Regions from separate parts of the Exiguobacterium sp. H66 genome, predicted to be linked through region 3. Evidence: riboswitches for the same ligand, from Rfam matches in the RefSeq annotation. Region 3 holds a riboswitch; each other region holds the start of a gene.
The links. Region 3 has a riboswitch for lysine ahead of KNP88_RS10830 (aspartate kinase). Riboswitches for the same ligand answer to the same signal wherever they lie in the genome.
Positions count from the first base shown of each region.

Region 1: another riboswitch for lysine. It lies ahead of KNP88_RS12910 (amino acid permease); the one in region 3 lies ahead of KNP88_RS10830 (aspartate kinase).
Region 2: another riboswitch for lysine. It lies ahead of KNP88_RS08335 (Na+/H+ antiporter NhaC family protein); the one in region 3 lies ahead of KNP88_RS10830 (aspartate kinase).

Region 1 is NZ_JACSMQ010000008.1:90,391-98,439, forward strand. It holds gene KNP88_RS12900 (hypothetical protein) at 18-200, opposite strand; gene KNP88_RS12905 (solute:sodium symporter family transporter) at 257-2,017, opposite strand; gene KNP88_RS12910 (amino acid permease) at 2,547-4,028, opposite strand; lysine riboswitch at 4,141-4,325, opposite strand; gene KNP88_RS12915 (MarR family winged helix-turn-helix transcriptional regulator) at 4,497-4,952, shown strand; gene KNP88_RS12920 (GGDEF domain-containing protein) at 5,109-6,200, shown strand; gene KNP88_RS12925 (TetR/AcrR family transcriptional regulator) at 6,294-6,887, opposite strand; gene KNP88_RS12930 (HlyD family secretion protein) at 7,081-7,737, shown strand; gene KNP88_RS12935 (DHA2 family efflux MFS transporter permease subunit) at 7,750-8,049, shown strand, end outside.
Region 2 is NZ_JACSMQ010000004.1:78,894-86,942, reverse strand. It holds gene KNP88_RS08360 (glycoside hydrolase family 1 protein) at 1-683, opposite strand, end outside; gene celB (PTS cellobiose transporter subunit IIC) at 714-2,051, opposite strand; gene KNP88_RS08350 (PTS sugar transporter subunit IIA) at 2,066-2,395, opposite strand; gene KNP88_RS08345 (PTS sugar transporter subunit IIB) at 2,400-2,696, opposite strand; gene KNP88_RS08340 (type I phosphomannose isomerase catalytic subunit) at 2,847-4,655, shown strand; lysine riboswitch at 4,766-4,941, shown strand; gene KNP88_RS08335 (Na+/H+ antiporter NhaC family protein) at 5,046-6,629, shown strand; gene htpG (molecular chaperone HtpG) at 6,995-8,049, opposite strand, start outside.
Region 3 is NZ_JACSMQ010000006.1:41,603-49,651, forward strand. It holds gene phnF (phosphonate metabolism transcriptional regulator PhnF) at 1-307, opposite strand, end outside; gene KNP88_RS10810 (alanine--tRNA ligase-related protein) at 435-1,583, shown strand; gene KNP88_RS10815 (GNAT family N-acetyltransferase) at 1,580-2,008, shown strand; gene KNP88_RS10820 (argininosuccinate synthase) at 2,130-3,335, shown strand; gene argH (argininosuccinate lyase) at 3,332-4,702, shown strand; lysine riboswitch at 4,774-4,952, shown strand; gene KNP88_RS10830 (aspartate kinase) at 5,065-6,264, shown strand; gene KNP88_RS10835 (aspartate-semialdehyde dehydrogenase) at 6,277-7,269, shown strand; gene dapA (4-hydroxy-tetrahydrodipicolinate synthase) at 7,292-8,049, shown strand, end outside.

The DNA.
Region 1 (8,049 bases), on a different contig from region 3:
CCTACTATCTTGCTCACTCAATCTTCTGGATTTGCCTTCAGGCGTCGCATGACAAAATAAATCGCTGCAAAAACTAAAATCAATCCGCCGAGCGAATACCAAATGTTGTTCATACGATAAATCATTTGATAAATCGCTAATGTAATCAATAAAATCGCAATCGGGATAAATGCCCGTTTAAAGTGGTACCAGTAGTTCACGATGCTCGCCTCCGTTTTTCTTTAATCTTAATCGATTTGAGCCGTCAACTGTGAACTTATTCCGCTCGTTTGTACTCTTTCTCGAGATAAGTCGTATACCGCGCATGCCACGACTTCAAGGCAAAGCGCCAGAGGAGGACCGTCCCGACAAGCAAGACAAGCGTGATTGGCCAGAACCAGCCTGAAACGATACCATCCGGATAGGCGAGTCCTATTTTCGAGAAGAGGACATACATCAAGATGATACTCGACACGAGTAAGACCGAGACAGGCATCGCATATTTCCATGGTGTCATCCCCGTCGTACGTACCGGTCGACGACGATTCACCTGCATAACAGGACGATATTTCCCCATGAACCACATGAACAGCACTTCGATCACCAATAAAATACCGTAGCCATGGATAAAGCTGATGCCGTGATCGATTCCGAACAACTGTCTGAGTCCGAAAACAAAGAAGTAATAGGCAATGACATGAAAAACGATGACGATTTTGGCAGCAATCGGTGGAATCGTCCGCACGAGCATTCCCATCATGACGATGACGAGAATCGGAATGTTGAAAAATCCTGTGAATTGACGAATCAACGTCCAAAGACCGTCTGGTGCATACATTAAGAATGGAGCGACGACAAATGAAATCAAGGCAACGATCGTTCCGAAGATTTTACTGACACGGATCAGCTGCCGATCGGTCGCTTCTTTCGCAAAGACCGGGCGATAGATGTCGAGTACGAACAACGTCGCGATACTATTTAAGAGTGAGTTGAATGAACTAAAGACTGCTCCCAGCAAGACGGCCAAGAAAAATCCCATCAATGAGACAGGGAGCAACTCCGTGATTAATTTCGGATAGGCCAAATCTCCACTCGCTAGATTATCTCCATACAAATGGTACGCAATCACACCCGGAATCAACATAAATACCGGGACGAGTAGTTTCAGGAAGCCTGTCATCAAGACACCCTTTTGTCCCTCTTTTAAGTCCTTTGCTCCAAGCACGCGCTGAATCACATATTGATTGAGTGACCAATAGAAGAGATTCGCAAACAAAATCCCTGTAAAAATCGAAAAGAACGGAACGGCGTCGGTTGACGACCCAATCGCATTCAATTTTTCAGGGTGTGTCGTTGCGAGACGCTTCATCCCGTCGACCATGTTTCCGTCCCCAAGTGCAAAAAAACCAAGAATCGGAACGAGGAAACCGATGATGACAAGGCCGACTCCATTTAATGTATCGGAGACGGCGACCGCACGTAGTCCTCCGAAAATTGCATAGAGGGCCCCGATGATCCCGACAACCCAAATGACGAGCCACAGCGACTGCGTATAACTCAATCCAAATAACTCCGGTACGTTAAACAGCTGTAAGACGGCAATCCCGCCGGAGTAAAGCATCGATGGAATCGTCACGCACATGTAGCCAAGTAAGAATAAGAGCACCGTCATCCGCCGGACCGTTTCATCATAGCGCTGACTTAAAAATTCAGGTAACGTCGAAATCCCCATCCCCAAAAACTTAGGCAACAGGTAGATCGCCATGATGATGGCAGCAAACCCTGCCGTGACTTCCCACGCCATGCTCGACATATTCCCCATGAACGACTGACCGTTCAAACCAATCAGTTGTTCTGCCGAAAGGTTGGTCAGAAGCAAGGAACCGGCAATAAAGATTCCGCTTAGTCCACGTCCTGCCAAAAAATATTCGTCAACTCCCTGTTCCTTTCCTCGTGTCATGCGATAGGACACATAAGCAACGAGCGCCATGAAGAACGCGGCCGAACCCAGTGTCAAAATCAATTCATATGTACTCATTTCACACTTCCTCCATCCCGATTGTTTTAGTAGATTTACTGTAAAGAATTTATTCCTTATTCTTACTTTATTGAAACAATATTTTTAGATAAAAATAAAATTATTAAAAAGAAATAATCCAATTACGGATTGACATACTTGCAGGGACATATCATGGAAAGAAACTAAAAAAATCTTTCGGAAAACCACTCGGTTCTTTTATACACAAAAAACCCTCTCGCAAGTGAGAGGGTTTTTGTGTGTAGACAAACTATTAAGAAGCGTAAACATGCGATAACAAGAGACAATCCGTCACGATACTACCTAAAAAGCGTCATATTTCGTTGACTCCTAAGGGAAAAGTGCGTTTTCAACGCGACTTGCCAGAGGCAGGCAAGACCCTGCTCATTGTCCGTTAGGATCAAGGAGCAACGGCTTGCGCCTCGCCCGAGGAAAGCAACGAAAAAAGACGCTTGATCTCCCGATTCCCGATAACACTTTGCTTATAGTCTGACCTCTCGTAAGCGAGAGGGTCCTTTAGCTTATACTATTATTTTTTCGGATGTTTCGGAAACTCCATCTCATCATACCGGACAACCGATGTCCGGTGTTTGACTTTATGTCCGAGCCAGAAGACCAAGAATAACGGAATTCCGATATACGTTGCTGCAATCCCAACCCAGTCGATTTGATCAGCGAGGAACGCGGCATAGTTTTGCCCAACGATAACGAGGAAACATAGGCCAAATGCGAATAGCGGACCAAACGGGAATGCCGGTGCAACGTACGGTAAGTCACGTAACGCATACCCTTGGGCGACGAAACCTTTTCGGAAACGGTAATGACTGATCGCGATCCCGAGCCACGCGATAAATCCTGTCATTCCGGAAGCATTCAGTAACCAAAGATAAACTTGTCCACCGAACATCGACGTCAAGAAACAAAGCGCACCAATCGCCCCTGTCGCGAGTAACGCATTCCGCGGCACACCGTTTTTTGAGACTTTCGCAAATAGTTTCGGTGCATCACCTTGTCGTGCCAGTGTGTAGAGCATCCGGGTTGAAGCATACATCCCGGAGTTCCCGGCAGACAAGACGGACGTCAAGATGACCGCATTCATCAATGCTGCTGCAAACACGAGTCCTGCTTTTTCGAAGACGAGTGTGAACGGACTGACGGCAACATCCGTAATATCATTTGAGACAAGGCTCGGACTTGTGTATGGAATCAACATTCCGATGACGAAGATCGCAAATACATAAAATAATAAAATCCGCCAAAACACCTGTTTAACTGCTTTCGGGACATTTTTTTCCGGATCTTCCGACTCGCCTGCTGCGATTCCGACGAGCTCCGTCCCTTGAAAGCTAAAACCTGCGACAAGAATGATACCGATGACAGCTGGAATCCCTCCGACAAACGGTGCATCACCTAAGCCAAAGTTTTTGAAGCCTGCTGGTGGCTCCGAAGTAAAGATACCAAAAATCATCGCGACTCCTACACCAAGAAACACGATGACCGTGACGACTTTAATCATCGCAAACCAGTACTCGGCTTCACCGAATCCTTTGACCGAAAAATAATTTAATCCAATCATTAAAAGTAAAAACAGCGCGCTAAAATAGACGCCCGGAATGTTCGGGAACCAGTAATGCATGACGATTTGTGCTGCGACGAGCTCGACGGCAATCGTGACGGCCCAGTTGTACCAATAGTTCCATCCTAAGGCGAATCCGAATGAAGGGTCGACGAACTTCGTCCCGTACGTCGAGAACGATCCTGCGACCGGCATATAGGCGGCCATCTCCCCAAGGCTCGTCATCAAGAAGTAGACCATCAATCCGACGATTGTATAAGAAAGTAACGCACCGCCCGGTCCTGCCGCTGCAACAGAGGCACCTGACGCGATGAATAAACCGGTCCCAATCGCTCCGCCAATTGCAATCATCGACATATGCCGGGCTTGAAGCCCTCGTTGTAGCCCTTCTGCTGTGGAATCAAGGGGGTGTTGTTGCTGTTGTAAATTGTTCATGTCTGTCGCTTCTCTCTTTTTATAATTTTTGAGAGGGCGCAAAAAAGCGCCCTCACCTTCCAAGAGGAAGATGAGAACGCAACATATCGATGATGCGTCTCATTCTACCGTCGTGAAAGATAGCTCCCCATAAACCGCAAACGGTTCATGACAGTATTAGACCTGTTTGATCTAATCCCAATCGCTGACTTTCAAAGTAGTCTACGATTTCGGCAATTCTTCCTTTTGAGCTATTTCATCTGCCGCTTGACGACATCCGTAACCCGACTCATAAGAATCGCAACCTCCATCCCACTGGTTGAGTGAGAACTAATTAAGTTGATTTACTAATTCATTACTTCGACATAGTACATAATATGTTTCTTGTTTGTCAATTTATATTTTTGAATCCTACCGTGCTCATAGTAAAATTCCGATATTTTTAGTACACTAAATGGTAGAAGGTAGTACAGAAAGGATGTTGCTCAGATGGGACAAGAACAACATGACCAATTGACATATCGATTAGAAGAACAAATGCGCGTGATTCTCCGGACGTTGCGCCGTGAGTTGAATCAACTGTTTGAAGGTACTGCCACGCGAAGTGAATTCTTCATCTTACGCAGCTTATCTGAAAACGGCCCCCAGCGTCCGACATTACTCGCGGAACAGTTCGAACTCGCGACAAGTCAGGTCACCGCTTTGACAGATAAACTTTATAAGACCGGTTTTGTGACACGGACACGCTCGACGGAAGATCGTCGTTCAATCGTCCTCGCCTTGACTGACGAGGGAGAGGCCGCTTTTCGGAATCTCGAAGTCGTCCGTCGCACATATCTTCAGGAGCGATTCGGCACTTTATCTGAAGAAGAACTGAACGTGATGATTCATGTATTTGATAAAATCCTTGCGACAATGGATGAAGAAGTCGTCTCATCCAATTAATAAATTAAAAATCAAGAGAAAAACAGAGGTTTTGTTCTGTTTTTCTTTTTTTATTCTAAACATTCAGACCTCCTATACCGTTAGTAGAACGAGTATACTCAAAGTATATAATTGGAAGTATACTGCAGGAGGAGTTGGGAGGATTTGTTGTCTATTATGAATAACTTCATCATAAATTTTTGTCTCTTATTCACGACAATCACGCTTTTATTTTTACCTTTTCGAAATCAACCAAGAATTACACCAAAATCAAAGCTTGAATCACGCCTTATTTTAGGTTGTGTAGCTGGTGCAATTGCTGTACTCCTCATGTTCAACAGCATTCAAATTGATATTGCCCGGATTGACTTACGCATCATTCCTGTCGCAATTGCCACATTATTTGGCGGATTGCCTAGTGCCCTCATCACGGGAGTCATGATTATCGGAACGCGTTTTTTAATTACACCTGCTGATCAAATCGAAGGAGCGATTCTCGCTTCCGTCATCATGGTTTTATTCATTTTGACAATTGGCATAGCACGCAGATTTTTACGTAATACATTGCTGACCTTTGAATTAATGATCGGAATCGGTATTCTCTATTCGTTACCAGCCATCTATGCACTGACAAACAGTTGGGAAACGTTTTTCAAAGTATCGGTTACGTACATTTTCTTTAACTTATTAGCCGGACTCGTCACCTATCGCTTATTAGCCGAACTGAGACGACATTTTGAAAATATCCAGTACCAGCAAAAACTTGCGATGACCGACGCCTTGACGGGTCTCGCCAATCGCCGACGTCTGGACGACTCCCTATCACTCGTCGGATCGGATGACGACGGATATTCACTTATCCTGATCGATATCGATTTCTTCAAACACGTTAACGATACATATGGTCATGATGTGGGCGACGATGTGTTGCGGCAACTCGGAACGACACTTGCCTCTATTGTACGTCCGGATGATTTAGTCGGTCGGTACGGCGGAGAAGAATTTTTGATCATTTTACCGAACACATCATTGAAGGATGCGAAAAAAATCTCTGAATTAGCGCGGACGACAGTCGCCCGTAACCTGTTCCCGACTGCAAATGTACCTGATTTGAAGATTACGATTTCGTTAGGAATTGCCCATTCGGGTGGATCCCATACATCACTCGAAGCATTGCAACAAGCGGATAAAGCACTCTATGCTTCAAAAGAGCACGGACGTAACCAAAGTACGATTTATACGAAACAGCTGGAATTCCGTCAAGCGTAATCTAACGTTATATCCGACTAGCACCAAAAGCGCCATTCCCTCACATCGGAATGACGCTTTTTAGTTCATTTTTTAGACAGTCCCTGGGCGTGTCTAAGGGAAACCAATACTTTCAACTGTTCCGAAGACGATCATCTGACTGAGCTGATTTGCCATATACTCGGAGGAATACGGACGATCATTTCGTAACCACGACATCAAGAGCCCGAGTTGACCACCAATGACGTAGTTCAGTAATAAATCCCGATCCACCGGAACAGAGACACTTGTCGTCTCCCGGAAAGCAAGACGGTAGTTTTCTTTTAACGTATCCAAGAAACGGGAGATGAACGTCTTGACTGTTCCTTGGAGCAGCATCGTCCGGTAAAAGCGCTCGTTTTGCTCAATGTGGATGAACAAACGTGCAAAGTAACGACTGACGCGTTCGACTGTCGGAGGCTCGGCCGATTGTTTTCCTGTAATCCGAATCGCTTCTGCGAGCAACGTCATGTGCTCCTCAACGATTTGATCCAGCAAATCGTATTTATCTTTATAGTGCGCATAGAAGGTCGAACGATTGACCTCAGCACCATCCGTCAACATTTTGACGGTGATCGTCGAAAAGGAATGGTGTTCAAGTAAATGAAATAGCTCTGTCGTAATACGTTCACGTGAACGTTTAGGACGCGGATCGCACGACTGATTCATTTAAAATTCAGCTCCTTTTTACGTATTGTATCCGTTAACAAAGACTTTTCCAACATTTTGTCGGAAATTGTTGGTTGTTTGTTTGTTATGCACCCATATAATTAACTGTATTAACTACTCCTCCCCAGAGGAGTCTTTTTTATGAGACCGCACTGGGGCGATCAGCTAGTAACAGAAAGGATGCAACTTACTCATGAACATGAAGAAATTATTAATCATCAATATTTTAACGCTCGTCGTTTTAATTGGTGGTGGCGCAATCGGTTATTATTACTACGATCAAGCAACAAGTTACGTCAAAACAGAAAATGCCAAAATCGACGGTAAGATGATTACAATTGCTAGTCCTGGCGCTGGAAAACTCACTGACTGGACGGCAAAAACAGGACAGACACTCGATAACGGGGCGACACTTGGTCACGTCATGATGGCACAAACTGGTCAAAAACCGGTTGATGCGTCAATCGAAATGCCAGCAAAAGCAACCGTCGTTCAGTCGATGGCGACAGAGAACGGTTTTGTTGGTGCCGGTACGCCGCTCGCTTACGGATTTAACTTAAATGAATTATGGGTCACAGCAAACGTCGAAGAAACAGAAATCGATGAAGTCAAAGTCGGTCAAGCCGTCGATGTCTATGTCGATAGTTATCCCGATACAACACTTTCGGGTGAAGTCGAACAAATCGGGATGACAACAGCAGGCACGTTCTCGATGATGCCGTCATCGAATGGAAACGCAAACTATACAAAAGTCGCGCAAGTGATTCCCGTGAAGGTGTCGCTCTCACAAGAAAAATCACTCGACATTCGCCCTGGTATGAATGTGACCGTCCGCATTCATAAGGATTAAGGAGGGACGCTTATGTCTACGACCTTCCTCTTTGGATACATTGTGTTCATGCTTGTCACGTTCCTTGCAGTCAATTTGATTGCACGCCGGGCACGGCAACCGCGGGTAGCTGGCGCAGGAGGTCCGGCGCTTGATGAAACATTGATTGAAGCAGAAGCGGTTGGCGCGATTCCAGCCGCCCCTGCTCCGCAAGCGCAAGCGACGATTTCAACGGAAAACATCAGTATCCCGAAAGTCATCACTGTCCTGTTAATTGGAATGTTCATCGCGATTTTGAATCAGACATTAATCAACGTCGCTCTTCCTGTCTTG
Region 2 (8,049 bases), on a different contig from region 3:
ATTTCACCCGTCTGCTCTGTTTCTTTATAGGCCTGTATTGCAAGTGCACTCGATAAAATCGAATGATAGGCCACTTGAACGGCACGCTTGAAATCAACAACGTTCGGGTAGTGGAAGTCGTATAAATAGCCACCTTCTACCGGGACGATTGGCTCATTATGCGTAAACCATTTACTGACACGATCTCCGAATAGTGAAAAGCACGTTTTAGCATATTCTGTATAGGCGGTGACGACGGCACGACTTTCCCAGCCACCGATGTTTTGCAGTGCAAGCGGCATATCAAAGTGATATAGATTTACGAACGGTTCGATGTCCGCTGCAATCAATTCGTCAATCACACGATTATAGAAATCAATGGCAATCGGATTCATTTTCCCCTGCCCCTCAGGAAAAAGACGTGACCAGGAAATCGATATTCGAAACGAGTTGTGTCCGAGTTCTTTCATCAACGCAATATCTTCTTCATAACGATAATAAAAATCAGAGGCTACCGTTGCACTTACACCATCGAAAAAGCGATTCGGTTCTTGTTCGTACCAATGATCCCAAATGTTCGGTCCTTTTCCCCCCTCAAATGCTGCACCTTCCGTTTGTGTCGCTGAAGCTGCTGTTCCCCACCAAAAATCTGCAGGGAACGTATACTTTTGCTCTTTTGCCGTCGTAACTTCCGTTTGATTCATCTCATCCACGTCCTATCTCTATTTTTGAATTCAACCTACATGTTGATTTTCATCTCCGGCAACATTCGCTTCTTCTCGTTCTTTTTTCATATTCAAGCGGTCAATGAAGACTAGGAAAGGGAACCACACTGCCATGATAATGGCGAAGTTGACGAGTTGTAACAATCCGCCCGCCAGTGAATTCGTTGCCATCATGCCACTGATAAACATCGGCACCGTCCAAGGCACAGCAACTCCTGTTGGCGGCGGAACGATTCCTGTCGACATCGCAAAATAAGTAACGGTTACGGTAATCAACGGTGCAAAAATCCAGGGAATCATGATGAGAGGGTTCATGACGATCGGTAATCCGAAAATGATTGGTTCATTGACGTTAAAGATTCCGGGTCCGATTGATAACTTACCGATTTGCTTCAACTGTTTTGAGCGCATGAAGAGGAGGATTGCGACGACGACAGCCAGTGTCGAACCGGAACCACCAATTCCAACTGTATAAATTTCAATGAACTGTTTACTGATGATATTCGGGAGTTCTCCATTCGCCGTATAGGCGTTTAAGTTTTCAAGTGACAGAGTGTTCCAGATCGGATCCATGACCGAATTGACGATAACTTGACCATGCAGGCCGAAGAACCAAAACAATTGAACAAAAAAGATGGCGATTAATGTCGGAACTAAACCGTTCCCAAGATTCACGAGTGGTTTTTGAACTAAATTAAAGATTAAATCGTGGAGATTCGTGTCTAAAAGCGAGGTGATAGCGATGTTAATGCCAAGGAAAATGGAAAGTGTCAAAAGTGCAGGCACAAGAGCTGAAAATGATTTAGCCACAGCAGTCGGCACGCCAGCCGGCATTTTAATCGTCCAGTTTTTTTGAACGACAAATCGATAAATTTCTCCTGCTAAGAACCCTGTCATCATTGCAAGGAACATGCCTTTTGCACCGAGACGGTCAAGTGGAATGACATTACCGACAGGATCAGCAACATTTTCGACTGCTACAAAAAAAGGTGTTAAAAGTAAAAAAGAAACAAGGGCGATTACACCACCAAAAACAGCTTCTACATCATAGCTTTTCGAGAGATAATATCCGATACCGAAGACGACGAATAGTGACATGATTCCCATCGTCGCCGAAGGGGCGTTTCCTAATGAAGTTTTAAAAGCATCCAATACTCCAGGCGACATAAATTTATCTAAGAATGGTAAATTCGCAATAACAACGATTAATGAACCGAACATCGTAATCGGAAAAGCGAGCATGAACGCGTCACGTAACGTCTGAAGATAGCGGCTATTGTTTAAATATGCCGCAATCGGCATCAGGAAACGACTCAACAAATCGAACCACTTACTATTACCAGCCATTTCAATCCCTCCTCTTATTTTTGAGAAAATTTATGTTCCATCATTTCAACTAATCCTGACGTCAAATCAAGCATCGTTTGTGTCGACATCAAATGATCTTCTGCATGCAAAAGCAGTAAAGACAATGTCGTCGCCTCACCGCTCGCTTCTTTTTGGACTTGACCGAAATGAATCTGGTGCGCTTCTTGCAACTGTTCTCGGGCATCTGTTAATAACCGCTCAAATGCCTCAAATGATTCTTCCTTGTACACTTCGATTGCTTCACGAATCGTACTTCGCGCATTTCCACTATGCAAAATCATCATGAACGCTACTTGTTCCATCGTCTGTTCATTTGTTTTCATTTCTTCACCCCATCAACTTAACGGCTTGTTCATAGGCCGCTTTTCCGTCGGCCATTCCGTACGCCATCATATCGATGACTTCGACTGGTTTATCTGTCGCTTGTTGAAATTTTGATAATAAAAAGCGCATTTGTGGACCAATCAATACAACATCTGCTCCATCCATTTCTTTTAAAGCTTGGTCTTGACCGACTGCCCAAATTGTCGCCTCTTCACCAAGTGATTGGGCATGTTCCTGCATCTTAGTGACGAGAATACTCGTCGACATTCCTGAACTACACGCCAACATGATTTTTTTCATTTCAACCATTCCTTCCGCGTTTTGGAATCGCTTACAACTTTGATTATACGGATTTTAACATTCATGTCTATACTTGATTTTTATTTTGTTTATTTTTATTTTTAAAAAGTGTAGTGTTGTAATCGAAAACAACTTGGAGGAGGAACAATCATGGAAGAACTGATTTGTTTTGAGCCGATTTTACAGGAGCGGATATGGGGTGGATGTAAGCTTGGTGCATATGGATTTGATACGTTAGGCAAACACAACATCGGTGAAGCTTGGACTTTGGCTGATCACCAAAACGGGCAAACCAAGGTGAATGCCGGACGTTTTTCCGGTGATGCACTACGGGATTTATGGTCAAATCACCCTGAAATCTTTGGGGTGGACACAACGGAAGCTTTTCCTTTACTCATTAAGTGGATTGACGCTGCGGATGATTTGTCCGTTCAAGTCCATCCTGACGATCATGATGCCTGTCGCCTAGAAGGACAGCCTTACGGGAAAAATGAATGCTGGTATATCGTCGATTGTCCGGCAGACGCCACCATTATTTATGGGCATGACTTCAAAACAAAAGCTGATTTGTTGCGCGCTGTCCGTGAAGACGATTTAACTTCCGGCTTAATTGATTTGCCTGTTTCACCCGGCGATTTTTTTTACGTTCCAGCAGGTACTGTTCATGCTTTAACCGAAGGGTGTCTTGTCATCGAAATCCAGCAGAACTCTGATACCACGTACCGGTTGTACGATTACGATCGAATTGACCATTCGACCAACAAACCGCGTCAACTCCACCTTAAAGAAGCACTCGAAGTCATTCAATTTCCTCATTTCCAGTACGAGGAGCCTTATGTACCGACCTCTTTTTGTTCAAGACTACTGACAACCAACGCCTATTTTTTTGTCGAGGAATGGGCCATCCATGACATGATTACGATTGCACCACGAACTTCCTTCCAAGTCATCACTATCATCAGTGGCACGCTGATCATCAACCAATTGCGTTATACCGCCGGAGACACGGTTCTGATTCCGGCAAAAGTAACTTGTACCGTTTCTGGAAAGGGGAAACTTCTATTGACTGGTCCAAATCCAACACCGAAACAACGACTTCACATCGGAATTGATCTTGGTGGGACTCACACGCGTGTTGCCGCAATCAATCAGCACCATGTCGTAAAACAATATCGATTTTTGACAGAGGCGGCTGCTGGCCCGGACTATACAATTAATCATTTAAGACAAGCCATCCAAAAGCTACTTGAAGAATTTGAAGTCGAACGAATTGGTATCGCAGCGCCTGGTCCGCTTGATGCAGCAACGGGTCGGCTATTGTCACCTCCGAACCTGCCGGGTTGGGACGATGTAAATTTGGTTCGCCCGTTAGAAGAGTTCTTTAACATCCCGGTTTCCCTTGAAAATGATGCAAATGCCGCCGCGCTCGGCGAAGCATTGTTCGGGGCAGGCCAAGACTATGCATCCATCTATTACATGACAGTCAGTACAGGAATCGGTGGTGGATATGTCTATCAAAAGACGTTGATTCGAGGCGCACACGGATATGCTGGTGAAATCGGAAATACGATCATCGATGCTTCTGGACCGGAACACCCTGTCTTGAACAAAGGCTCACTCGAAGGATTAGCAAGCGGGACGGCACTTCAGACACGTGCTGATTTGTTGAACGAGCGTTCTGTCGCAACACTTCTTCGCAATCCACTGGAAAGACTTCGCTTCGTTAACCATTTAGCAACAGGCATCGCGAACATCATTCATACACTTGATCCGGAAGCTGTCATCATCGGCGGCGGTGTTACGGCTTCCGCCGATTTATTTTGGGAGGAGCTCTTACAAGCCGTCAATGCCCGTCTCTACCCGACGTTACGTCAAAAAACAATCATCCGCTTAGCTGCATTGGAAGGAAATGCCGGTGTCATCGGTGCTGCCCATTTAAATCGGATGAACGCCGAATAACTTCATTGTTCCTTTTGAACAGACTTTACTACTTTTTTTTAAAAACAGACTTGAAACTTTTTTCTGAAATATGATAAGGTTTTCTTATTAAAAGAATATGACTATTCTATCGATGAGGTAGAGGCGCGGTCTTAATGAGTATTTGATCTGAGGATGACAACGAGGACGATCAAGGAAAGGTAATGCTGCCGAAGTATCGTCAAGTGTCTGACTTGATGGTACTGGTCGAATTGGGAAATACCCGTTCGATTGCCATACGTATTTTGTATGGAGCGCTCCAATTCGGCTAAGAAAGACGCATCCAGCAAGGGTGTCGGCTTTGTTGCCGGTGCCCTTGCTTTTTTGTATGCAATGGGTCTCATCTTCTAAAAAAAGAGGAGGAACCACACAATGGTCAATTATTCAGATTCAATCGTTGCGCTCATTCCAGCTGTCATTGCAATCGCACTTGCAATCGTGACGCGCAAAGTCGTTATTTCACTTGGTGTCGGTATTTTGATTGGTGCTTTATTGCTGCATAGCTTTAATCCAATCGATACGGTCGTCTATCTCGGCAAAAACATCTTTAGTCTATTTTGGGCGGATGGGGCGTTAAATGAATGGAACGTCTTATTACTCATCTTCTTACTATTACTCGGTGTTCTATCGACGCTTATCCAAACATCGGGCGGTGCACATGCCTTCGGTGAATGGGCAACAACACACGTCAAGACAGCGCGCGGCGCTCGCCTCGCAGCATTTGGTTTAGGTATTTTAATCTTCATCGATGATTATTTCAACAGTCTTGCTGTCGGGAATGTCAGTCGTCCGTTAACGGACCGTCGTGGCGTCTCGCGTGCAAAACTTGCGTATATTATTGACTCGACGGCTGCTCCAGTCTGTGTCATCAGCCCGCTTTCAAGTTGGGGAGCGTTCATCATCTCGATCATCGCTGGTATCTTAACGACACATTCGATTACGGAGTATTCCGCATTCAGTGCTTTCATGATGATCGTGCCCCTCAACTTCTATGCGATTTTCGCTCTATTGCTGACGCTTTACATCGCGTACACAGGGATTGCGGTCGGACCGATGCGGACGCATGAACTTCGTGCATTAAAAGGTGAACTTTTCGACGCAAGTAAAGGAACACCGATGGGGATGGCAGAGGAAGTCAAAGAACACGAAGGTGGAAAAGTACGTGACCTCGTCGTTCCGATTATCGTTCTCGTCATTGCAACAGTTTCCGCATTACTCTTTACCGGTGCTCAGGCACTCGCTGCTGACAATCGTGCATTTACGTTGATTGGTGCATTTGAAGCGACAGACGTAACACGTTCACTCGTTGCTGGTGTCGTCATCAGTTTAGTCGTTGCTTTCCTGATGTTGATTGGTCGGAAAATCCCGGCGCGCGAATACGGACACAGCATCTGGGCTGGGATGAAATCCATGTGGCCTGCTGTCGTCATCTTATTATTCGCTTGGACAATCATCGCTGTTATCGGTGACATGAAAACAGGTGAGTACTTAGCAAGCTTCGTCAGTAAGTCGATTTCTGCTTCGTACCTCCCCTTCTTATTGTTCTTGATTGCAAGCTTAATGGCATTCTCGACAGGTACAAGTTGGGGAACATTCGGTATCATGCTGCCGATCGGTGCTGACCTCATCATGGCGGTCGAACCGAATCTCTTACTTCCGACGCTCGCTGCCGTTCTTGCCGGATCCGTCTTCGGAGACCACTGTTCACCAATTTCCGATACGACGATTCTCAGTTCGACAGGTGCCGGTTCGCATCATATCGATCACGTCACGACACAACTTCCGTATGCGTTGGTTGGTGCAGCGACATCGGCAGTCGGCTACCTTGTGCTCGGTTTAACCGATTCATCAATCATCGGCTTCATCGGTGCACTCATCGCCTTCTTACTCGCACTCGTCGTCCTGAATGTCGTCTCGAAACGCGGTAAAGTACCAACTGAACTTCGCGCTGAATAACAAAAAAATAACGCTCAGCTTAGCCGAGACGAGAAAAAAAGAAGGGATTGCCATCTACCGTGATGTGCAATCCCTTCTTTTAAGTTGTAGACAACATGGTATGAAGAAATAAAAAGCGTCTTGTTTCGTTGCTTTCCTCGGGCGAGGCGCAAGCCGTTGCTCCTTGATCCTCACGGACAACGAGCAGGGTCTTGCCTGCCTCTGACAGTGCGTTAAAAACGCACTTTTCCCCGTAGGAGTCAACGAAACGTGATGCTTTTTAGGTAATACCGTGAGAGAAATCCAGGAAAGCACGAACGAATTGCAATTCGATATCGCATGTTCACGCTTCATAAGAGTTTGTCTACACGCTGAAGCGATCATTCTTACACCATCAAGGCACACACTTCATTTGCAAACGCAACTGGATCTTCGATTGGCAAGCCTTCCATGAGCAACGCTTGTTGGTACATTAATTTCGTATAGCGTTCAAATTTCGGACGGTCTTCTTTAAAGGCCGTTTCAATGGCTTCGAAGACGTCATGTGACGTGTTCAACTCTAAAATTTTCACGGCTGAAACATCTTGGTTGTTCGGCATCGACTTAAGAATTTTCTCCATTTCAATCGAAACGGCACCATCCGTCGCGAAGCAGACCGGATGTGATTTTAAGCGTGACGAAGCTTTGACTTCTTTGACTTGCCCAGCGAGCGCTTCCTGCATTGCTGTAAACATCTCGACTTGTGTTTCGGTCGTTTCTGCTTGATCCGCTTGCTCGATCCCAAGATCACTGCTCGTAACCGATTTAAATTCTTTTCCTTCATAGTTGAGCAACATTTGAATCGCGAACTCATCGATTTCTTCCGTAAAGTACAGAATGTCGAACCCTTTGTCTTTGACAAGCTCCGACTGTGGTAACTTATCTAAACGGTCCGTACTTTCACCTGAAGCATAGTAGATGTATTTTTGATCTTCCGGCATCGCCGCGACGTATTCAGCGAGCGTGACCAGCTTCTTCTCTTTTGCCGAGTGGAACAGGACAAGATCTTTGACCGTCTCTTTATGCATGCCGTAATCATTGTAAATTCCAAACTTCAATTGACGACCAAAGGCTTGATAAAAGGTTTCATACTTCTCGCGATCGTCACGAAGCAGTCCTTCAAGTTGCGTCTTAATCTTACTTTGAATGTTTTTCGCAATCAATTTGAGTTGGCGGTCGTGCTGCAACAACTCACGTGAAATATTGAGTGACAAGTCTTCCGAGTCGACCATCCCTTTGACGAAGCTAAAGTGGTCCGGCAAGAGGTCACTGCATTTTTCCATGATCAAGACGCCGTTCGCATACAGTTCAAGACCTTTCTCGAACTCTTTCGAATAATAGTCGAAGGACGGTTGCTCCGGAATGAATAAAATCGATTGATAACGGACGGCACCATCTGCAC
Region 3 (8,049 bases):
CAGGTTCGAGCCCTAAATGTTCCATTTCTTCCGAAAAGCTTGTCAGTCCAGATAATTGCATGACGATTTTTTTATTCGCAACGAATGTGCCGCGTCCTTTTTGACGAATCAAATAGCCGGCGTTGACAAGATTCGTGATGGCTTGGCGGACGGTCATCCGGCTAATTTGATGGGCTTCAGCAAATTCGCGTTCAGAAGGAATTAAATCGCCGGGTTGCAACACCCCGCCTTCGATTTGTTGTTTTAATGCAGCTTCAATTTGATAGTAGATGGGGAGTGGTGAATTTTTATTGATGTGCTGAATCACGGCATTTCGTCCCTTCGCGGTCGATAGTCTTTCATCTAGTGTACTAGGAAATGGACAAGTCGACAAACGATACTAGGCGAAATATGGCATAATAGCAAATGAATAGATTGAGAAAGGTGGGGTAGACATGCGACTGGAGCAAATTTATCCTGCGGTCCGAAAGTTCGTGACACGCGTGACGGATGTTAAAGAAGAACACGGATACTGGGTTGCTTTAGAAGAAAGTTATTTTTATCCGGAGAGTGGCGGACAGCCGGCGGATCGAGGGACATTAAACGATTTGAAGGTTCGTGACGTTCAACTTAAAGCCGGTATCGTGTGGCATCAAGTTGATCAAAAAATCGAAGGTACTGTTACGGGCGTCATCGATGACGCCGTTCGGACGGATCATGCGGCACAACATACGGCGCAACACGTAATCTCAGCGATTTTACAGGACGAGTTCAATATCAAGACATTAAGTTTTCGGACGGGCTCTGAAGAATCGACACTAGATATTGAAGCAGGTGAATGGAATGATGCCTTGCAAGCGCGTCTTGAAAAAAGATTGCGTCACGTCATTACATCGGCGTTACCGATTACGGCGAACGAGTACGACGAGGCGGCGGCACTCGCACTGCCTTTACGTAAAACACCCCAAGTGACAGGAAAGATTCGTGTCGTCCAAATCGGTGAACTGGACTATAGCGCCTGTGGAGGAACACACCTCGAATCGACAGCTGATTTAGAATTGATTGTCTTGACAGGGCAGGAGCGGATTCGGGGGAATATTCGACTGATGTACGTCGCGAAAGGGCGCGCATTTGAGTTGTTAACGAAGGAAAGACGTGCCTTGCGTGAAGCTGCTCAATTGTTATCGGCTAAAAAAGAGCAGCTGCCGCAAGCCGTCGAAGAATTAAAACAAGATGTCGTTCGCTTGAATCGGATGATTGAAACAGTTCAAGCCGCACATGTCCGTACGGAACTCAATAAACTACTGGCGTCGACGGAGGATTGGATTTTCGTAAACCATGCTGAAGAGGCATTGCCATTCTCTGAAAAACTAGTCAAAGCGATTGCGGAAGCAGGACGTCTCGGACTCATTTGGAACGAATCAGCTAAAAAATTATTGATGCAAGGATCAAGTCCGGTCCACCTCGGGAAATTTGCCAAAGTCCATTTGAAGACGTTCAATGGACGTGGTGGTGGTAGCGAGCACGTCGCACAGGCGATGTTCAACACGCATGAGGATGCAGTTGCTTACATAGAACGATTGAAGGAGGAACAAGTAACATGACAGTGATTCAAGTAAAAACAGCAGAGCAGCACCAAGCAGTCCGAATGATTCGCGAACGGGTCTTCGTCGAAGAACAAGGGGTTCCTCGTAATCTTGAATATGATACCCATGACGAAACAGCGATTCACTTGCTTGTCCTTGACGAACAAAATCGTCCTGTCGCGACAGGGCGGACACGTCCTTACGACGATCAGCGGATGAAGGTCGAACGTGTTGCGACGCTAGCTGCGACACGTGGGAAAGGCTACGGCGGTGAGCTGATGCGAGCAATGGAACGTGTGGCGAGACGAGAGGGTCGGAGCATCTTGACGCTTGGTGCTCAAGTTCAAGCGATTCCTTTTTATCAAGGCTTAGGATACAACATCATGTCCGACGAATTTGATGATGCCGGCATCCCACACCGAACGATGGAAAAGAAAATTTAATTGAGAAATTTTAAAGAAATCCTGCAAAAAGGGTTTCTTTTTTTGAAAGTCTATGTATATATATAATTCATAATGAATTTTTATACAGACAGATGGATTCGAAATCAGGGAGGAATTAATAATGACGAAACAAAAATTAATTTTAGCGTATTCTGGGGGACTTGATACATCGGTGGCAATTAAATGGTTGAGTAAGGAATATGATGTCGTCGCTTTATGTATGGACGTCGGCGAAGGAAAAGATTTGACTGTCATCAAGGAAAAAGCGTTGCTCGTCGGAGCCGTCGAATCGATTGTTCTTGATGTCAAAGAAGAATTCGCAAATGAATTCGTCTTACCAGCACTTCAATACGGTGCCCACTACGAAGGCGCGTATCCACTGATTTCGGCACTGTCTCGCCCGCTGATTGCTGAAAAGCTCGTCGAAGTTGCGCATCAACATGGCGCAACGGCCGTTGCACATGGTTGTACGGGAAAAGGAAATGACCAAGTCCGGTTTGAAGTTTCGGTCGCAGCACTCGATCCTTCACTGGAAGTCATCGCCCCTGTACGGGAATGGAAATGGTCACGTGAAGAGGAAATCGCTTATGCAAAAGACAACAATGTCCCGATTCCAATCAATCTCGACAGCCCATATTCAATCGATATGAACCTTTGGGGACGGAGTAACGAATGTGGTGTCCTTGAAAACCCTTGGACAGAACCGCCGCAAGATGCTTATGCACTGACGGTCGCACCGGAAGAAGCACCGGATCAAGCAGAAGAAGTCATTATCGGTTTTGAAGCGGGTGTTCCGACTTCAATCAACGGAACAGTCTATCCACTGGCGAAGTTGATTACAGAACTCAACATCATCGCTGGGGCACATGGTGTCGGACGGATTGACCACGTCGAGAACCGTCTCGTCGGAATCAAATCGCGGGAAGTGTATGAATGCCCGGGAGCAACGGTCTTGCTAAAAGCCCATGTCGCACTCGAGACCATCACATTGACGAAAGACGTCGCTCACTTCAAACCGATTTTAAGTCAACAATATGCAGAAACAATCTACAACGGTTTGTTCCATGCGCCGTTAACGAAAGGCCTGAAAGCATTCTTAAAAGCGACGCAACAAGACGTCACGGGCGAAGTACGGGTCAAACTCTACAAAGGGAATGCGACGGTCACAGGACGTCAGTCACCGGTGTCACTTTATGACGAGAAGCTTGCGACGTATACGAAAGAAGATGCGTTCGATCATGAAGCAGCGAAAGGATTCATTAAATTGCACGGTCTTGCGATTGCGACACACGCAAGTGTTCATCGGCAGGAAGGCGTGACAAAATGACGAAACTTTGGGGCGGACGGTTTACAGAAGGGGCTTCCGCTCAGGCTGAAGCGTTTGGGGCATCGATTTCATTTGACCAAAAGCTTGCGGCAGTTGATTTAGAAGGAAGTCTCGCCCATGCCAATATGTTGTATCAACAAGGTATCCTAGAAGAGACGGAATGGAAAAAAATCGAAGCGGGTCTCAAGACGTTACGAGCTTCGATTGGAACACATGTCTATTCGCTTGCTGACGAAGACATCCACATGAATCTCGAACGGTTGCTGACGGAACAAATCGGACCGGTCGCAGGCAAATTGCATACAGCGAGAAGTCGGAATGACCAGGTTGCGACGGATTTACATTTATGGATGGAACAACATGTGGTTGATTTAATCGAAAGCCTACGCAACTTGCAGACGGTGATTACGGAACAGGCTGATGTACACATCGAAACCGTCATGCCGGGGTATACCCACTTACAGCGGGCACAACCGATTTCACTTGCACACCATCTACTCGCGTATTTTTGGATGTTCGACCGTGACGTAGATCGTCTGACAGATAATTTGAAACGGATTCGGATTTCGCCGCTCGGTGCGGGGGCACTCGCCGGGACGACATTCCCGATTGACCGTTTCAAGTCAGCGGAACTGCTCGGATTTGAGCACGTCTATCCGAACAGCCTCGATGCTGTATCGGACCGTGACTTCGTTATTGAATACCTCGGGATTGCTTCGACGGTCATGATGCACCTCTCACGCTTTTGTGAAGAAATCATCATCTGGGCGTCGCAAGAATTTTCATTCATCGAATTGTCAGATGCATTTTCAACGGGTTCGAGCATGATGCCACAAAAGAAAAACCCGGACTTTGCTGAATTGATTCGCGGAAAAACAGGGCGTGTCTATGGAAACCTGATGGGGTTCCTGACGACGATGAAAGCATTACCGCTCGCTTACAATAAAGACATGCAAGAAGATAAAGAAGGTGTCTTCGATACGGCAGATACCGTTTTACAATCCGTTCAAATCTTTACGGGAATGCTCGAATCGGCAACGTTTAAGACAGAAGCGCTCAAGAAGGCGACAATGCAAGACTTCTCGAATGCGACGGAACTAGCAGATTATCTCGTCACAAAAGGTGTTCCTTTCCGGGAAGCGCATGAAATCGTCGGAAAAGCGGTCCTCCATTGTGTTCAGACGAATTGTTTCTTAAAAGATTTAACGCTTGAAACGTATCAAACGTTCCACTCCGTCATCGCGGAAGATGTTTATCCGCTCCTCGACCCGGTGCAAGCAGTGGCAAGAAGAGGAAGTTACGGCGGGACAGGTTTTGCTGCTGTTTCTGTACAACTCAATCAAGCGAAGAAAAAACTCGCGGATTAACGGAAAAATGAAAAAAATTTAGCAAATGACTGGATTTAACAAAAAATGTTTGCTATAACTGTAACTAACAACCGACAGATAGAGGCGCGGATGACATCAGTAACATCATTTATTGAAGCGAGCATGCTGAGTGATGTGAAAGGGGAAATCCGCCGAAGTGAATGAGAAAGATGCTTCTTCTCATTTGCTGGTACAACGGTTAAGATCCGTTGTACTGCCGAAACCGATGTTTCGGAGCGCTATCTTACGTAAAAGAACGAAAGACTTTGTCTTCGTTTGTCCGATCGTGATAACGACGGGCCGTAGGAACGCTCCTACCGGCCCGTCGTTTTTTTCTGTTTCGGGACAAAGGAGATAGGATTGTGACAACTGTACTTAAATTTGGTGGTAGCTCGGTCGCGACTGTCGAACAGATTCAGTCAATTGCGAATTATTTAAAAAATCGGACAGAACAAGGTGAAAAATTAGTGGTCGTCGTCTCTGCGATGGGGAAGATGACAGACTCGCTCATCGCACAAGCGCAAGCAATCACGGATCGTCCTGAACGACGTGAACTCGATCGATTGCTCGCAATCGGCGAAGAACAAACGATTTCGTTACTCAGCATCGCCTTAAATTCCGTCGGAGTAAAAGCCTTATCACAAACAGGTGCGCAGGCAGGAATCAGCACGATGGGGGTTCATACGAAAAGTAAGATTAAACAAATTGACGGGGACTTGTTACGAAAGAAACTCGAAACCTATGATGTCGTCATCGTCGCCGGATTCCAAGGTGTCAACGAGCTCGGGGATGTTACGACACTCGGTCGTGGTGGATCAGACACAACGGCTGTCGCCTTAGCGGCCGTCCTTGATAAGCGCTGTGAAATCTATACGGATGTCGACGGTGTCTATATGGCGGATCCGCGGATTCATCAAGCGGCACAGCCGATTCCACAAATTTCATATGATGAAATGATGGAAATGAGTGCACTGGGATCGAAGGTCATGGAGATGCGCAGCGTTGAACTCGGGAAAAAATACGGCGTGCATATCTTTGTTGGGAAAACACTTGAATCGGAAAGAGGGACTTGGATCATGGAGGCAACAGAAACGATGGAACAAAAAGCAGTCACGAGCGTCAGTGTAACGAAAAATGTTTTGACGGTTTCAATCAAACACGTTCCACAAACCAATTCAGCAGTCGCCGACATTTTTGAATTGTTATCGAATCGCCATGTCAATATCGACATGATCAGTCAAACGACCTTTGATAGTGACGTGTTCCTTTCGTTCTCTTGTCCACTCGATGAAGAAGAGTTTCTCGAAGAGGCACTGAAAGATATCATCGATCGTTTTCCGACCGTTAAAGTCGATCGTCATAACGAGCATGCCAAGTTATCGGTCGTCGGAATCGGAATGCGTGACGCAACGGGCGTCGCATCAAAATTATTTGCGACGTTCCGTGCCGAGAACATCACGTTTTATCAAGTCACGACATCAGAAATCAGTATCTCGTATACAATCGCACAAGCAGATATCGAACGAACGGTCGCGGCGATCGCGAACGCGTTTAGCCTGTAAGGAGGAATGAACATGTACCACGTAGCAGTCATCGGTGCGACAGGCGCCGTCGGACAAAAGATGTTACAAGTCTTGAGGGAACTCGATTTTCCAGTCGGTCAACTGTCGGCGTATGCTTCAGAACGATCAGCAGGAAAAGTCGTTTCGTTTAATGGAACGGACGTAACGATTACAGCTTTATCGGAAGACATCATCCATCACGGGATCGACGTCGCATTATTCGCAGCCGGTGGAGCAATCAGTGAACAGTATGCCCCCTTGCTGGCAGAACACGGAACACTTGTCGTCGATAATTCAAGTGCTTTCCGGATGCAAGAGACGATTCCGCTCGTCGTACCAGAAGTCAATCCGGAAGCGGTCAGCAGCACCGACCGACTGATCGCTAATCCGAACTGCTCGACGATTCAATCCGTCGTTGCCCTGGCACCACTCAAACACTTAGGTTTTGAACGAATCACGTATACGACATATCAAGCAGTCTCCGGTTCCGGTCAAAAAGGAATCGAGGATTTAGCACGAGGCAGCCGCGGTGAAGAACCGGTCAACTATCCGCACCCGATTCATGATAATATCTTGCCGCATATCGATGTCTTCTTAGAAGACGGGTACACGAAAGAAGAGCAAAAAATGATTGACGAGACACGGAAGATTTTTAGCCAACCGAACTTACCGGTCAGTGCGACGTGTGTCCGTGTTCCCGTCACAAATTCGCATTCAGTTGCAATCAACGTGACGTTTTCAAACGAGACGACGGTCGAAGCGATTCGCACAGCACTTGCTGACGCGCCAGGCGTCGTACTGGTTGATGATGTTTCGCGAAATCAGTACCCGATGCCGCTTGATGCAAGCGGGACGGACGAAGTGTACGTCGGGCGGATTCGTCAAGATCAAACGCTCGCGAACACATTCCATCTGTGGTGTGTCGCGGATAACATTCGAAAAGGCGCGGCGTCAAATGCAGTCCAGGTCGCGCGTCATGCTTTAGAAAACGGCATCCATTCTTAATCATACTAAGGAGGAATTTAACATGTTCAAAGGAGCAGGAACAGCACTCGCGACACCGTTCAATTCAGCAGGTGAACTCGACTTAGTCGTTTTTGAACAGTTGATTGAACAGCAACTTGCAGCCAATATCCAAGCGCTCGTCGTCGCCGGGACGACAGGTGAAGGATCGACGCTTTCGAGCGAAGAGTTCGAAACGTTACTTGAGACAGCAGTCCGTGTCACGGCAGGTCGTGTTCCGGTCATTGCCGGTACGGGAACGAACAATACGGCACAGACGATTGAAAAAACGAAAACGGCTCAGCGGCTCGGAGCGGATGCAGCGATGCTCGTGACACCGTATTACAATAAAACGTCACAAGCCGGTTTGATTGCTCACTTTACCGCAGTCGCGGATGCTGTCGAATTACCCATCATGTTATACAACGTACCTTCACGGACGGGTGTCGCGATTGCAGTTGAGACAGCTGTGACACTCGCGGAGCATCCGAACATTCAAGCATTCAAAGAAGCGAGCGGGGATGTCAGTTTCATGGGTGAATTGATGACGGCACTCCCCGAAGGTTTTGCAGTCTTCTGTGGCAACGACGATCAAATCCTGCCGTACATGGCATGGGGAGCACAAGGTGTCATCTCGGTCCTGTCGAACCCGTACCCGGCAGAAACACAAGCGCTTGCTGAAGCCATGCTCGCAAACGACTTAGTGACGGCACGACGCATTCAAAGTGATTTAATGCCGGTCATTGCAGCGATCTTTAGTGACGTCAACCCGATTCCTGTTAA